4 regions of the Streptomyces sp. NPDC046977 genome follow, and region 2 is predicted to be linked to each of the others. Evidence: riboswitches for the same ligand, from Rfam matches in the RefSeq annotation. Region 2 holds a riboswitch; each other region holds the start of a gene.
The links. A riboswitch is a leader RNA that binds a small molecule or an ion and turns the genes downstream of it on or off. The one in region 2 is predicted to bind thiamine pyrophosphate.

Region 1: linked by a shared signal. The riboswitch ahead of thiC (phosphomethylpyrimidine synthase ThiC) and the one ahead of thiO (glycine oxidase ThiO) in region 2 are both predicted to bind thiamine pyrophosphate.
Region 3: linked by a shared signal. The riboswitch ahead of ABZ883_RS19840 (cytosine permease) and the one ahead of thiO (glycine oxidase ThiO) in region 2 are both predicted to bind thiamine pyrophosphate.
Region 4: linked by a shared signal. The riboswitch ahead of ABZ883_RS29155 (thiamine ABC transporter substrate-binding protein) and the one ahead of thiO (glycine oxidase ThiO) in region 2 are both predicted to bind thiamine pyrophosphate.

The regions. Positions count from the first base shown of each region.
Region 1 covers NZ_JBEYWO010000005.1:125,098-128,342, reverse strand. Annotated here, with positions in the region: gene ABZ883_RS09815 (YibE/F family protein) at 1-1,163, opposite strand, end outside; TPP riboswitch at 1,226-1,353, shown strand; gene thiC (phosphomethylpyrimidine synthase ThiC) at 1,345-3,111, shown strand; gene ABZ883_RS09805 (hypothetical protein) at 3,122-3,245, opposite strand, start outside.
Region 2 covers NZ_JBEYWO010000023.1:11,732-14,976, forward strand. Annotated here, with positions in the region: gene ABZ883_RS29440 (FAD-dependent oxidoreductase) at 1-1,141, opposite strand, end outside; TPP riboswitch at 1,224-1,336, shown strand; gene thiO (glycine oxidase ThiO) at 1,332-2,498, shown strand; gene thiS (sulfur carrier protein ThiS) at 2,504-2,704, shown strand; gene ABZ883_RS29455 (thiazole synthase) at 2,710-3,245, shown strand, end outside.
Region 3 covers NZ_JBEYWO010000012.1:98,382-101,626, reverse strand. Annotated here, with positions in the region: gene ABZ883_RS19850 (FAD-binding protein) at 1-237, shown strand, start outside; gene ABZ883_RS19845 (SDR family oxidoreductase) at 348-1,094, shown strand; TPP riboswitch at 1,342-1,435, shown strand; gene ABZ883_RS19840 (cytosine permease) at 1,427-2,833, shown strand; gene thiM (hydroxyethylthiazole kinase) at 2,872-3,245, shown strand, end outside.
Region 4 covers NZ_JBEYWO010000022.1:114,305-117,549, reverse strand. Annotated here, with positions in the region: gene ABZ883_RS29160 (iron ABC transporter permease) at 1-276, opposite strand, end outside; gene ABZ883_RS29155 (thiamine ABC transporter substrate-binding protein) at 336-1,415, opposite strand; TPP riboswitch at 1,407-1,511, opposite strand; gene rlmN (23S rRNA (adenine(2503)-C(2))-methyltransferase RlmN) at 1,576-2,682, opposite strand; gene ABZ883_RS29145 (hypothetical protein) at 3,066-3,245, shown strand, end outside.

The sequences.
Region 1 (3,245 bases), on a different contig from region 2:
CCCGCCACCGCCAGCACGCCGCGCTGCGCGATCGAGAACAGCAGCAGCAGGGGCAGCGCGGCGCCCGCGTACGCCAGCACCAGGGTGTTGACCACCGAGGCGATGTGGTCGCGCCCGATGCGCATCGCCGCCCGGTACAACTTGTGCCAGCTCGCGCCCGGATCGGCGTCCCGGAGCTCCCACACGGCCGAGGTCTGGGTGACCGTCACGTCGTCCAGCACACCGAGCGAGCCGATCACGATCCCCGCCAGCAGCAGACCGTGGATCTCGATGCCCGGATAGAGGTCGTGGATCAGCCCGGTCTCGTCCGAGGTGTTGCCGCTGAGCACCGCCCAGTCGATGAACACCGAGCCCAGCAGCGCGATCAGCAGCAGCGAGCAGAGCGTGCCGAGGACGGCCACCGAGGTACGGGCATTGAGGCCGTGGCACATGTAGAGCGCGATCAGCATGATCGCGCTGCCGCCGATGACCGCCACCAGCAGCGGATCGCTGCCGTGCAGGATCGCCGGGAGGATGAACAGCGTCAGCACCGCGAAGCTGACGATCAGCGCCGCCAGCGCCAGGAACCCGCGCAGCCGCCCGACCACGACCACCGCCGCCGCGAAGAGCCCGGCCAGCAGCCACAGCGGCAGCGCCCGGTCCACATCGGTGACCGAGTACTGCAACTCCTTCGGCGCGCCGGGCGCGTAGGACAGCAGGACCTTCTGCCCCTCGGTGTAGTGCCGGGTCTGGGTCGGCTGCACGATCTCGGTGAAGGTACGGCCGGTGTCCTTGCCCGAGGTGACGCGGATGGTCGCCCGCTCGCAGATCGACGGGGTCTTCGGCGGGGTCGCGCCGGGCTCGCCGGTGTTCGGCTCCGCGTTCACGTCCGCGCACTTGACGTTCTCCACCCGCACCACCCGGCCCGACTGCGTCTGCTGGTCGAAACCGACGCCCGAGCGCTTGTGGGCCGGCACCCCGTTCGGCCAGAGCACCACCAGCCCGACCACCACCGCGGCGACGAACGGGATCAGCACCGCGGCGATGACCTTCCGCAGATGCCGGGAGACCGGCGGCACCGGACCGTGGCCATGGCCGTGACTGTGGCCGTGACTGTGCCCGTGACCGGGGCCGTGGGCGTGGCCGTTGCCGGGGCCGGGGGGCTGCGCATGAGGGGAGTCCACGCGCCGATCATCCCAAGGCGCACTGGTGCGCGCCGGAGAAGACCCGCTAGCGTGGTTCCACCTTTGCACACCGCGGGAGCTCGGAGCACCGGGCTGAGAGGGCGCTGACCGGCCGAGGGCCACCAGCTGCGCCGACCGCTGAACCTGTTACCGGGTAATGCCGGCGTAGGGAGTGGGTCTCATGACCATGCAGGATGCACGCGCGCGCGAAATCGGCTGGCACAAGGGCTACGTGACCGGGTCCCGCCCGGACATCGAGGTCCCTGTCCGCCGGGTGCACCTGACCAACGGCCAGGACGTGACGCTGTACGACACGTCCGGCCCGTACACCGACCCGAACGTGACCACCGACGTCCGCCGCGGCCTCCCGCCGCTGCGGGAGAACTGGATCGTCGCCCGCGGCGACACCGAGGAGTACCCCGGCCGCCCTGTCCGCCCCGAGGACGACGGCCTCAAGCACACCTCACCGCGCGGCGGGCTGCGCAACCTGGACGCCGTCTTCCCCGGCCGCCCGCGCCTGCCGCGGCGCGGACGCGGCGGGCAGGCGGTCACCCAGCTCGCGTACGCCCGGCGCGGCGAGATCACCCCGGAGATGGAGTTCGCCGCGATCCGCGAGAACGTCGCCCCCGAGGTCGTCCGCGAGGAGATCGCGGCGGGCCGGGCGGTGCTGCCGGCGAACGTCAACCACCCGGAGATCGAGCCGATGGTCATCGGCAAGCGGTTCCTGGTGAAGGTCAACGCCAACATCGGCAACTCCGCCGTCACCTCCTCCATCGAGGAGGAAGTGGAGAAGATGACCTGGGCGACCCGCTGGGGCGCCGACACGGTCATGGACCTGTCCACCGGCCGCAACATCCACACCACCCGCGAATGGGTGCTCCGCAACTCCCCCGTCCCCATCGGCACCGTCCCCCTCTACCAGGCTCTGGAGAAGGTCGACGGCAAGGCCGAGGAGCTGACCTGGGAGATCTACAAGGACACGGTCGTCGAGCAGGCCGAGCAGGGCGTCGACTACATGACCGTCCATGCGGGCGTCCTGCTGCGCTACGTCCCGCTCACCGCCCGCCGCAAGACCGGCATCGTCTCCCGCGGCGGCTCGATCATGGCGGCCTGGTGCCTCGCCCACCACAAGGAGAGCTTCCTCTACGAGCACTTCGAGGAGCTCTGCGAGATCCTCGCCGCCTACGACGTCACGTACTCCCTCGGCGACGGCCTGCGCCCCGGCTCCATCGCGGATGCCAACGACGAGGCCCAGTTCGCGGAGCTGCGCACGCTCGGCGAGCTCAATTCCGTGGCCAAGCGGCACGGCGTGCAGACGATGATCGAGGGGCCCGGGCACGTCCCGATGCACAAGATCAAGGAGAACATCGACCTGCAGCAGGAGATCTGCGAGGAGGCGCCGTTCTACACCCTCGGCCCGCTGACCACCGACATCGCACCCGCCTACGACCACATCACCTCCGGCATCGGCGCCGCGATGATCGCCTGGTGGGGCACGGCGATGCTCTGCTACGTCACGCCGAAGGAGCACCTGGGCCTGCCCGACCGTGACGACGTCAAGACCGGCGTGATCACCTACAAGATCGCCGCCCACGCGGCCGACCTCGCCAAGGGCCACCCCGGCGCCCAGGAGTGGGACGACGCCCTGTCCGACGCGCGCTTCGAGTTCCGCTGGGAGGACCAGTTCAACCTGGCCCTCGACCCGGACACGGCACGGGCCTTCCACGACGAGACCCTGCCGGCGGAGCCGGCGAAGACGGCGCACTTCTGCTCGATGTGCGGCCCGAAATTCTGTTCGATGAAGATCTCCCAGGACATCCGGCGGCAGCACGGCGGCACGGCCGAGGAGATCGAGGCCGGCATGGCGGAGAAGTCCGCGGAGTTCGCGGCTTCCGGCAACCGGGTCTACCTGCCGCTGGCGGAGACGGGCGGCAGTTCGGCCGGCTGACCCGGCCGCCTCAGCGGAGGGGGGTCGACCAGGCCACCAGTCCTGGCCGGCCCGCCTCCTTGAAACCCACCGCGAACGGCTTGTCGCCGTCGTCCGTCACCAGGTGGACGCTGCACTCCGTCACGCTGCCGCCC
Region 2 (3,245 bases):
CGATGAGCTTGCGGGCCTGGGCCAGGTCGCGCGGGCGGCCCACCGCGAACAGCGCGACGAGCACGTCGCCGCGCAGCCACAGCACGGACCAGGCGGGGCCGTCCGGGTCGCCCCGCAGCAGCATCTCGTCGGATGCGCCGTGGTAGCCCGCGTACTGCACGAAGCGCCCGAACTGCTCGGACCAGAAGTACGGGACGGGGTCGTAGGCCTCGTCGCCGCCCAGGATGTTGGCGGCCGCGGTGCGGGGCCCCTGGACCGCGTTGTCCCAGTGGTGGATGAGCAGCCGGCGCCCGTAGCGGGCGGAGGGAAAGGAGGCGCAGTCCCCGACGGCGTACACGCCCGGCACGGAGGTGCGCAGCCGGTCGTCGACGAGGACCGCCCGGTCCGGGCCGAGGTCGACCCCGGAGCCGGCCAGCCAGCCCGTCGCCGGCCGGGCGCCGATGCCGACGACGACGGCCTCGGCGGCGATCTCGTCGCCGTCGGCGAGCCGGACGAGGCCGCGTTCGACGGCGGCGACGGCGGCGCCCGTGCGCAGTTCGACGCCCGCCTCCGCGTACCAGCCGCGCATCCGGTCGGCGATCCGCTCGGGCAGCACGCCCGCCAGCGGCCGGTCGGCGGCCTCGACGACGGTCACGGCGCAGCCGGCGTTCCGGGCGGCCGTGGCGAACTCGGCGCCGATCCAGCCCGCGCCGACCACGACGATCGTCTTCCGCGCCTCCAGGACCGGGCGCAGCCGGGCGGCGTCGTCCAGGGTGCGCAGCATGTGCACGCCGGGCACGCCCGCGCTGCCGGGCAGCACGATCGGCTCGGCGCCGCTGGCCACGACGAGCGTGTCGTACTCCACCGGGCCCGCGTCGGTGAGCAGTTGGCGCTCGTCCGGACGCAGCGCGCTCGCGTGCCGGCCGAGCAGCAGCTCGACGCCGATGCCGCCGAAGTCCACCTCCAGCAGCGCGCCCGGGCCCTCGTCGGCGCCGAAGAGGACCCCCTTGGACAGCGGCGGCCGGTCGTACGGGGGATGCCGCTCCGCGCCGAGCAGCGTGATCGTGCCGCCCCACCCCTGCTCGCGCAGGGACACGGCGGTCTGCACCCCGGCCATCCCGGCCCCGACGACGACGGCTCGCTGCTCGCTGCTGCTGGTCACGCTGATCACCGTAACCCCGGGTGGCGCGCGCCCCGGTAGCGGCGCCCTACTCGCCCTCAGGAGTGCGTACTAAAGTGGCGGTCGAAGCACTCGCGGGAGCCCGGCGCACCGGGCTGAGAGGGCGGCTGGCCGGCCGCCGACCGTACGAACCTGATCCGGGTCATGCCGGCGAAGGGAGGAGCGGAACACCGTGCAACGTCATGACGCGTCCCATCCGGCCGACGCGGTCGTCGTCGGCGGCGGGATCATCGGGTTGGTCACCGCCTGGAGGGCGGCCCTGCGCGGGCTGCGCACGGTGGTCGCCGATCCCGAGCCGGGCGGCGGCGCCGCCCAGGTGGCCGCCGGGATGCTGGCCCCCGTCACCGAGCTGCAGTACGGCGAGCAGGCCCTGCTCGACCTCAACCTCGCCGCGGTCCGCCGCTATCCGGCGTTCGCGGCGGAGCTGGAGGAGACCACGGGCCTGGACCTCGGCTACCGGGCGTGCGGCACGCTCGCCGTCGCCCTGGACGCCGACGACCGGGCGGAGCTGCGCGAACTGCACGACTTCCAGACCTCCTTGGGGCTGAGCGCGCAGTGGCTGAGCGGGCGGGAGTGCCGTCGCCTGGAGCCGATGCTCGCGCCCGGTGTGCGCGGCGGGCTGCGTGTCGACGGCGACCACCAGGTCGATCCGCGGCGGCTGGTGGCGGCGCTGCTGCGGGCCTGCGAACTGTCCGGGGTGGTGTTCCGCCGCGCGGCGGTGGCCGGGGTGGACGTCGCGGGCGACCGGGCGCGCGGGGTGGTGCTCGACGACGGAACGGTGCTGGCCGCCGGGCAGACCGTGCTGGCCGCCGGGAGCCGCAGCGGCCTGCTCGGCGGGCTGCCGGAACACCTGCTGCCGCCCGTGCGCCCGGTGAAGGGCCAGGTCCTGCGGCTGCGGGTGCCGGCGGCGTACGCGCCCTTCCTGTCCCGCACGGTGCGGGCCGTGGTGCGCGGCGCGCATGTCTACCTCGTGCCCCGGGAGAACGGCGAGCTGGTCGTCGGCGCCACCAGCGAGGAGATGGGCTGGGACACCACCGTGACGGCCGGCGGCGTGTACGAGCTGCTGCGCGACGCCCACGAGCTGGTGCCGGGCCTCACCGAACTGCCCCTGGTGGAGACCGTCGCGGGACTGCGCCCCGGCTCCCCCGACAACGCCCCGATGCTGGGCCGCACCGCACTGGACGGCCTGCTCGTCGCCACCGGCCACCACCGCAACGGCGTGCTCCTCACCCCGCTCACCGGCGATGTGATGGCCGAGGTGCTGACGGGCGGCGAACCGCCCGAGGTGGCCCGTCCCTTCTCCCCCGGCCGATTCACCCCTCAGGAGCAGTACGTATGACCGCGATGACCGTCTCCGTCAACGGCGAGCCGCACGAGGTGACGCCAGGACTCACGCTCGACCGGCTGGTCGCCGGTCTGACCACCGCCCCCTCCGGTGTCGCCGCCGCGCTCAACGAGACCGTGGTGCCGCGCGGGCAGTGGCCCGCCACGGCGCTGTCCGACGGCGACCGCGTCGAGGTCCTCACCGCTGTGCAGGGAGGCTGACCGCCGTGGCCGACGACCCGCTGACCATCGCCGGAACGACCTTCGGCTCCCGCCTGATCATGGGGACCGGGGGCGCGCCGAGCCTGGAGGTGCTGGAGCAGGCACTGCTGGCCTCCGGCACCGAGCTCACCACGGTCGCCATGCGGCGGCTCGACCCCACGGTCAAGGGCTCCGTGCTGTCGGTGCTGACCCGCCACGGCGTGCGCGTCCTGCCCAACACCGCCGGCTGCCGGACGGCGGGCGAGGCCGTCCTCACCGCCCGGCTGGCCCGGGAGGCCCTGGGCACGGACTGGGTGAAGCTGGAGGTGATCGCCGACGAGCGCACGCTGCTGCCCGATCCGGTGGAACTGCTGGACGCGGCCGAGACGCTGGTCGACGACGGCTTCACGGTGCTGCCGTACACCAATGACGACCCTGTGCTGGCCCGCCGCCTGGAGGACCTCGGCTGCGCGGCGGTCATGCCGCTGGGGTCGCCCATCGGCTCCGGCCTCGGCATCCGCAACCCGCACAACTTCGAGCTGATCGTGGAGCGGGCCTCCGT
Region 3 (3,245 bases), on a different contig from region 2:
TTCGACCTGAAGGCCGCGGCGCTGGCGGCGCGGGCCACGCTCGAATCGGCGCTCGAACGCCGCGAGACCCGCGGCTGCCACAACCGCAGCGACTACCCGGACCTGGACCCCGCGTTCCAGGTGAACCTCGTCTGGTCCCCGACGACGGGGATCACCCGCGAGAGCATTCCGCCCATCCCCGAGGAGATCTCCGCCCTGATGGAGGACGTCTCCACCGAGGGGAAGCTCGCCGAGTGACGCCCGGCTCGCGCGCATTGGCGCGCGAGCCCGCCGGGCGCCTGTCACAGGCGGGGTCCCCGCCCGGTCATTTTCTCCGTACGCACGAAATTCTCCGAGAGGAAGCTCCCATGAAGGTCGTCGTCATCGGCGGAACCGGGCTCATCGGCTCGAAGGTCGTCCGCAACCTCAGCGACCACGGGCACGAGGCCGTCGCCGCCTCGCCCAACACGGGCGTCAACACCCTGACGGGAGAGGGCGTCGCCGAGGTGCTGCAGGACGCGCAGGTCGTCGTCGACGTCTCCAACTCGCCCTCGTTCGAGAACGAGGCCGTGATGCACTTCTTCCGCACCGGCACGACCAACCTGCTCAAGGCGGCCGCGGAGGCCGGTGCCACCCACTACGTCGCGCTCTCCATCGTCGGCACGGACCGGCTCCCGGAGAACGGCTACTTCAGCGCCAAGCTGGCCCAGGAGGAGCTGATCAAGGCGTCGGGGCTGCCGTACTCCATCGTCCACGCCACGCAGTTCTTCGAGTTCACGAACGGGATCGCGGACTCCGCGACCGAGGGCGACACGGTGCGCATCGCTCCCGTCAAGTTCCAGCCCATCCACTCCGACGACGTGGCCCTCGCCGTCGCCCGCACCGCGGCCGGCGCGCCCCTCGACGGAACGGTCGAGATCGCCGGCCCCGACGCCTTCCGGTTCGACGAGCTGATCCGGGACGCGCTCGCCGTCCAGAACGACCCCCGTACGGTCGTCGCGGACCCGCGCGCCCCCTACTGGGGGTCCGAGCTGGAGGAGGACTCGCTGGTGCCGCTCGGGAGCGCGCAGCTCGGCGCGACCCGGTTCGCCGACTGGCTGGCGCAGCAGAAGTGACGTTCGCGGACGGCCCCTGCCCGCCGGGGGGCAGGGGCCACCGCCAGGGGGGCCGCGACCGGGCGCACACGACCCGGCGGTACCTGCTCGACATCCGCGCGGTGCGGCCCGAGCCGTCCCACGCCCCTTGAGGAAGATCCATCCGGCCCGCGTTTGGCAGCATTTGACCGTGTTGCCCGCGGGCCGTTTTGGTGCCGTGCCCTCCTGTCGACGCGCTGAGCAGCGGGATCGGGTTAGTCTGTCCGTCGTACCGGACACGGGGTGCCCCGCCGAGGGCTGAGATCACACCCGTCGAACCTGAACCAGTTCGCACTGGCGGAGGGATGTCTTCCATGCCTTTGACGCATGTTTCCGGCGGTCTGCCCGCCGACGGCCGGCAGACCGTCTTCGACGGGCGCATGCCTGCGTCGGCGGGCGATCTCCGCATCGAGGCGCACGGCATTCAGCCGGTCCCCGAGGGCAACCGCTACGGCGGCCCGGGTCGGCTGTTCACCGTGTGGTTCGCCCCCAACCTCACCATGACCGGCGTGTTCACCGGCACCATCGGCATCGCCCTCGGGCTGGACTTCGCCACCGCGCTCGCGGCCGTCGTGCTCGGCACCGTGATCGGCGCGATCCCCACCGCCTACCTCGGCACCTGGGGAAGCCGGACCGGCGCCGGGCAGTTGCCGCTGGCCCGGCTCGCCTTCGGCCGGGCCGTCGCGCTCCCCGGCATCCTGCAGTGGCTGTCCTCGGTCGCCTGGGACGCGCTGATCGGGCTCTTCGGCGGGGACGCGCTGGCCCGGCTGTGCGGGCTGCCGTTCTGGCTCGGCGTCCTGGTGATGATGCTCGCCCAGGGCGCTCTCGGCGTCCTCGGCTACGAGGCCATCCACCGGCTCCAGATCGTCATGACCTTCGTGCTCGCCGCGGCGTTCGCGCTGATCGCCTGGAGGCTGCTCGACGGTGTCCACCCCGCGGCCACCGGCTCCGCCCACGGCGCCGACCGGGGCGGCGCGTTCGTCCTGACCAGCACCATCGCGCTGAGTCTGGCGCTGTCCTGGGCCCCGTACGCCAGCGACTTCAGCCGCTACCTGCCGCGCACCACCTCCCGCCCGCGCATGTTCTGGTACACCGTCGCGGGCCTGGTGGTGTCCTTCGTGGCCGTCCAGGCCCTCGGGCTGTGGGGCGCGTCGGTGCTGACCGACCAGACCGCGGCCGGTGTTGCCGATCTGCTGGGCGGCGGGCCGGTGGGCGCGTTCGGGCTGCTCGCCGTGGCGTTGGCGGCCCTGTGCAGCAACGCCATGAACGACTACAGCGGATCGCTGGCCCTCCAGACCGCCGGCGTGCGCATACCCCGCCCGGCGGCGGCCGCCTTCGCCGCCGCCCTCGGCTTCCCCCTCGTGCTGTGGATGCACGCCGCCGACACCACGGCCCGCTTCCAGAACGTCCTGCTGTTCGTGGGCTACTGGATCCCGGGGTTCGTAGCGATCGTCGTCGTCGACTGGCTGGCCCGGGCGCGGGCGCGGGGCGGCGAGGAGATCGACCTCGCCGCGGAGACCGCCCGCCCGCAGCCCTGGCTGCCGGCCGTGCTCGCGTTCGCCGCCGCCTTCGCCGCGGCCGTGCCGTTCATGGACACCAGCCTGTACGTCGGCCCGGTGGCGGACGCCCTGCACGGCGCCGACCTCTCGTACTACGTGGCGTTCCTGGTGGCGCTCGCGGTGTACGCGCCGCTGCGGCTGCGCCACCGAGCGCAGGTCTGAGCCGCCACGCCCCCGTCCGTCCCCGAAGGAGCGACCCCATGGTCCCGACGTCCGCCGATCACATCGCCTTCGCCGCGCAGGCGCTCACCCGCGTCCGGGAGCAGTCCCCGCTGGTCCAGTGCCTGACCAACGCGGTGGTGACGGGCTTCACCGCCAATGTCCTGCTGGCGCTGGGCGCCTCGCCCGCCATGGCCGACATCCCCGGGGAGGCCGGGCCGTTCGCCGGGATCGCCTCGGGGGTCCTGATCAACCTCGGCACCCCGCACGCCGAGCAGCGCGCCGCCATGACCGAGGCCGCGCGGGCGGCGGCCTCGGCCGGCACCCCGTGGGTGCTCGACCCGGTGGCCGTCGGCGCGCTGCCGGTGCGCACGGCGCTGGCGCGTGAACTCCTGGAACTGCGGCCGACGATCGT
Region 4 (3,245 bases), on a different contig from region 2:
GAAGGGCACGGTCACCACCGCCCGCAGCAGATGCCGTCCGGGGAAGTCGAAGCGCGCGAACACATAGGCGCCCGGCAGGGCGACCGCCAGGGTCAGCGCGGTCGAGGCGGCCGCCTGCCAGCAGGTGAACCACAGCACGTGCAGGATGTCGGGATCGCCCAGCACCTCCGCGAACCGGCCCAGGCGCCATCGGCCGCCCTCGCGGAGCCCGCGGGTGACGATGGCGGCGACCGGGTAGCCGAAGAACACCGCGAAGAAGGCGGCCGGCACGGCCATCAGGCCGAGCCGCACGGCGTGCGGCCGCGCGGCGGCCGCCCTGCGCCGGGCCGCTCCGGTCACTTCAGCACGAGCGAGGACCACGTCTTGACCCACTGCTCACGGTTCGCGGCGATCTTCTTCGGCTCGACGGTGGCCGAACCGCTGATCACGGGCGCGTACTTGGTGAAGACCTCGGGCAGCTTCGCGTCGCCGCGGGCGGGGTTGACGAACATGCTGAGCGGCATGTCCTCCTGGAAGGCGCGGCTCAGCAGGAAGTCGATCAGCGCCTTGCCGCCCTCGGTGTTCTTCGCGCCGTCCAGCAGCCCGGCGAACTCGATCTGCCGGAAGCAGGTGGCCGTCGCCACGCCGGTCGGGCCCTGCGCGGGCTGCTCCTTCAGCGCGAGCACCTCGGCGGGCGGACTGGAGGCGTAGGACACGACCAGCGGCTTGTCGCCCTTGCCGCCGCCCGCTCCGGAGAAGTTGTCGTAGTACGCCTGCTCCCAGCCGTCGACGACCTGGACGCCGTTGGCCTTCAGCTTGGTCCAGTAGTCCTGCCAGCCCTCGTCCCCGTACTTCGCGGTGGTCGCCAGCAGGAAGGCCAGACCCGGGGAGGAGGTCGCGGCGTTCTCCGTGACCAGCAGGTCCTTGTACTCCGGCTTGACCAGGTCGTCGAAAGTCTCGGGAACGGGCACCTTGTGCGCGGCGAACCAGGCGCGGTCGTAATTGACGCACACGTCGCCGAAGTCGACGGGCGTGACGCGGTGCTGCGCGGCGTCGAGCTGCAGGGCGGCGGGCACCTTGTCCAGGTCCTTCGCCTCGTACGGCGTGAACAGGCCGTTGTCGAGGGCGCGGGAGAGCAGGGTGTTGTCGACGCCGAAGAAGACGTCGCCCTGCGGGTTGCCCTTGGACAGCACGGCCTGGTTGACCGCAGCGCCCGCGTCACCGCCGCGCAGGACCTTGACCGTGTAGCCGGTCTGCCGCGTGAACTCCTTCAGCACGGCCTTCGAGGCGGCGAAGGAGTCGTGGCTGACGAGGGTGACGGTCCTGGAACCGCCGCCGGCGGCAGAATCGCCGCCTCCGCCGCAGGCCGCGAGGGACGCCGCGCCGAGCGCGACAACGAGGGCGGTGCCGGCGGCACGCCGACGGATGGTGCTCATCAAGTGACTCCCTACGCCGGTATGACCCGGATCAGGTTCGAGGGTCTGCGGCCGTGCCGCACTCTCAGCGCTGTGTGCGCTCCCCTGTCGGATGTTCTGTTGTCGTTCAGGCCGTTCAGGGCAAACGGCCGCAAACGACCGCCACCCTAGCAAGCGCCGCTCAGCGCTCGGAAGCCGCCAGCTGCCCGCAGGCCCCGTCGATCTCCTGGCCCCGGGTGTCGCGCACGGTCACCGGGACGCCGTGCGCCTCCAGCGCCGCGACGAACGCCCGCTCGTCCTCGGGCCGCGACGCCGTCCACTTCGAGCCCGGCGTCGGGTTGAGCGGGATCAGGTTGACGTGCACGCGCTTGCCCTTGAGCAGCCGCCCCAGCAGATCGGCGCGCCACGCCTGGTCGTTGATGTCCCGGATCAGCGCGTACTCGATCGACACGCGGCGGCCGGACACGTCGGCGTAGTGCCACGCGGCGTCCAGCACCTCGCGCACCTTCCAGCGCGTGTTGACCGGCACCAGGGTGTCGCGGAGCTCGTCGTCGGGCGCGTGCAGCGACACCGCGAGGCGGCACTTGAAGCCCTCGTCGGCGAAACGCAGCATCGCCGGCACGAGGCCGACCGTGGAGACGGTGATGCCCCGCTGCGACAGCCCCAGCCCGTCCGGCTCGGGGTCGGTCAGCCGGCGGATGGCGCCCACCACGCGCTTGTAGTTGGCCAGCGGCTCGCCCATGCCCATGAAGACGATGTTCGACAGCCGCGCCGGGCCGCCCGGGATCTCCCCGTCACGCAGCGCGCGCATGCCCGCGACGATCTGGTGCACGATCTCGCCGGTGGACAGGTTCCGGTCCAGGCCTGCCTGCCCGGTCGCGCAGAAGGGGCAGTTCATGCCGCAGCCCGCCTGCGAGCTGATGCACATCGTCACGCGGTCCGGGTAGCGCATCAGCACCGACTCGACCAGCGTCCCGTCGAACAGCCGCCACAGCGTCTTGCGCGTCGTGTCGTTGTCCGTGCTGCTGTGCCGCACGACCGACATCAGGTCCGGCAGCAGCCCCTCGGCCAGCTTCCCGCGCGACGCCGCCGGGATGTCCGTCCACGCGGCCGGGTCGTCGGTGTACCGCGCGAAGTAGTGCTGCGACAGCTGCTTGGCCCGGAACGGCTTCTCCCCCAGCTCCGCGACCACCTCCCGCCGCTCGTCGGGCGTGAGGTCGGCGAGGTGCCGCGGCGGCTTCTTGGCGGCGCGCGGCGCGACGAAAGTGAGTTCTCCGGGTGCAGGCATGGTCCGTCCAGTGTCGCAGATCGTTTGGGGCGCCCCAGGTCGGACGGGTGAGGCCCCCGTCACTCTCCGGTGTCCCCTGTCGACCGCGGTCGGCCTCGACCGACCGTTCACGGCCCGCAGACGGCCCGGACGACGCGGTCCGCGCCGCGAGGGGGCGACTGCGAGCAGCCGACACGCCCGTCCGGGCGCCGGCACAGCGGAAATCCCGTCGCCCTCCTCGCCCCGACGAAGAACAATTCCCGTCATGGGGACGGACATTTACGGGTTCATAGAGTGCCGCTGGGATCACTGGCTGGACGAGGACGACCGGGTCTGGTTCAGGGCCATCAACCTCATGCATCTGTACAACGGGCGCTCCTACGTCGCCTTCGGGTCGCTGTTCGGTGTCCGCGACACCACCTCCTTCCGCCCGCTCGCCGATCTCCGCGGCCTTCCGTCCGACGCGTCGCGGGAGACCCTCGCCGACGTCCAGTCCTGGGGCTCGGACCTGCCCCGACGCATCCTGGATCACCTGGGCGGAGCTGAAGGCCGCGGACTGGGAGGAGATCGCGAACGAGGTCGAC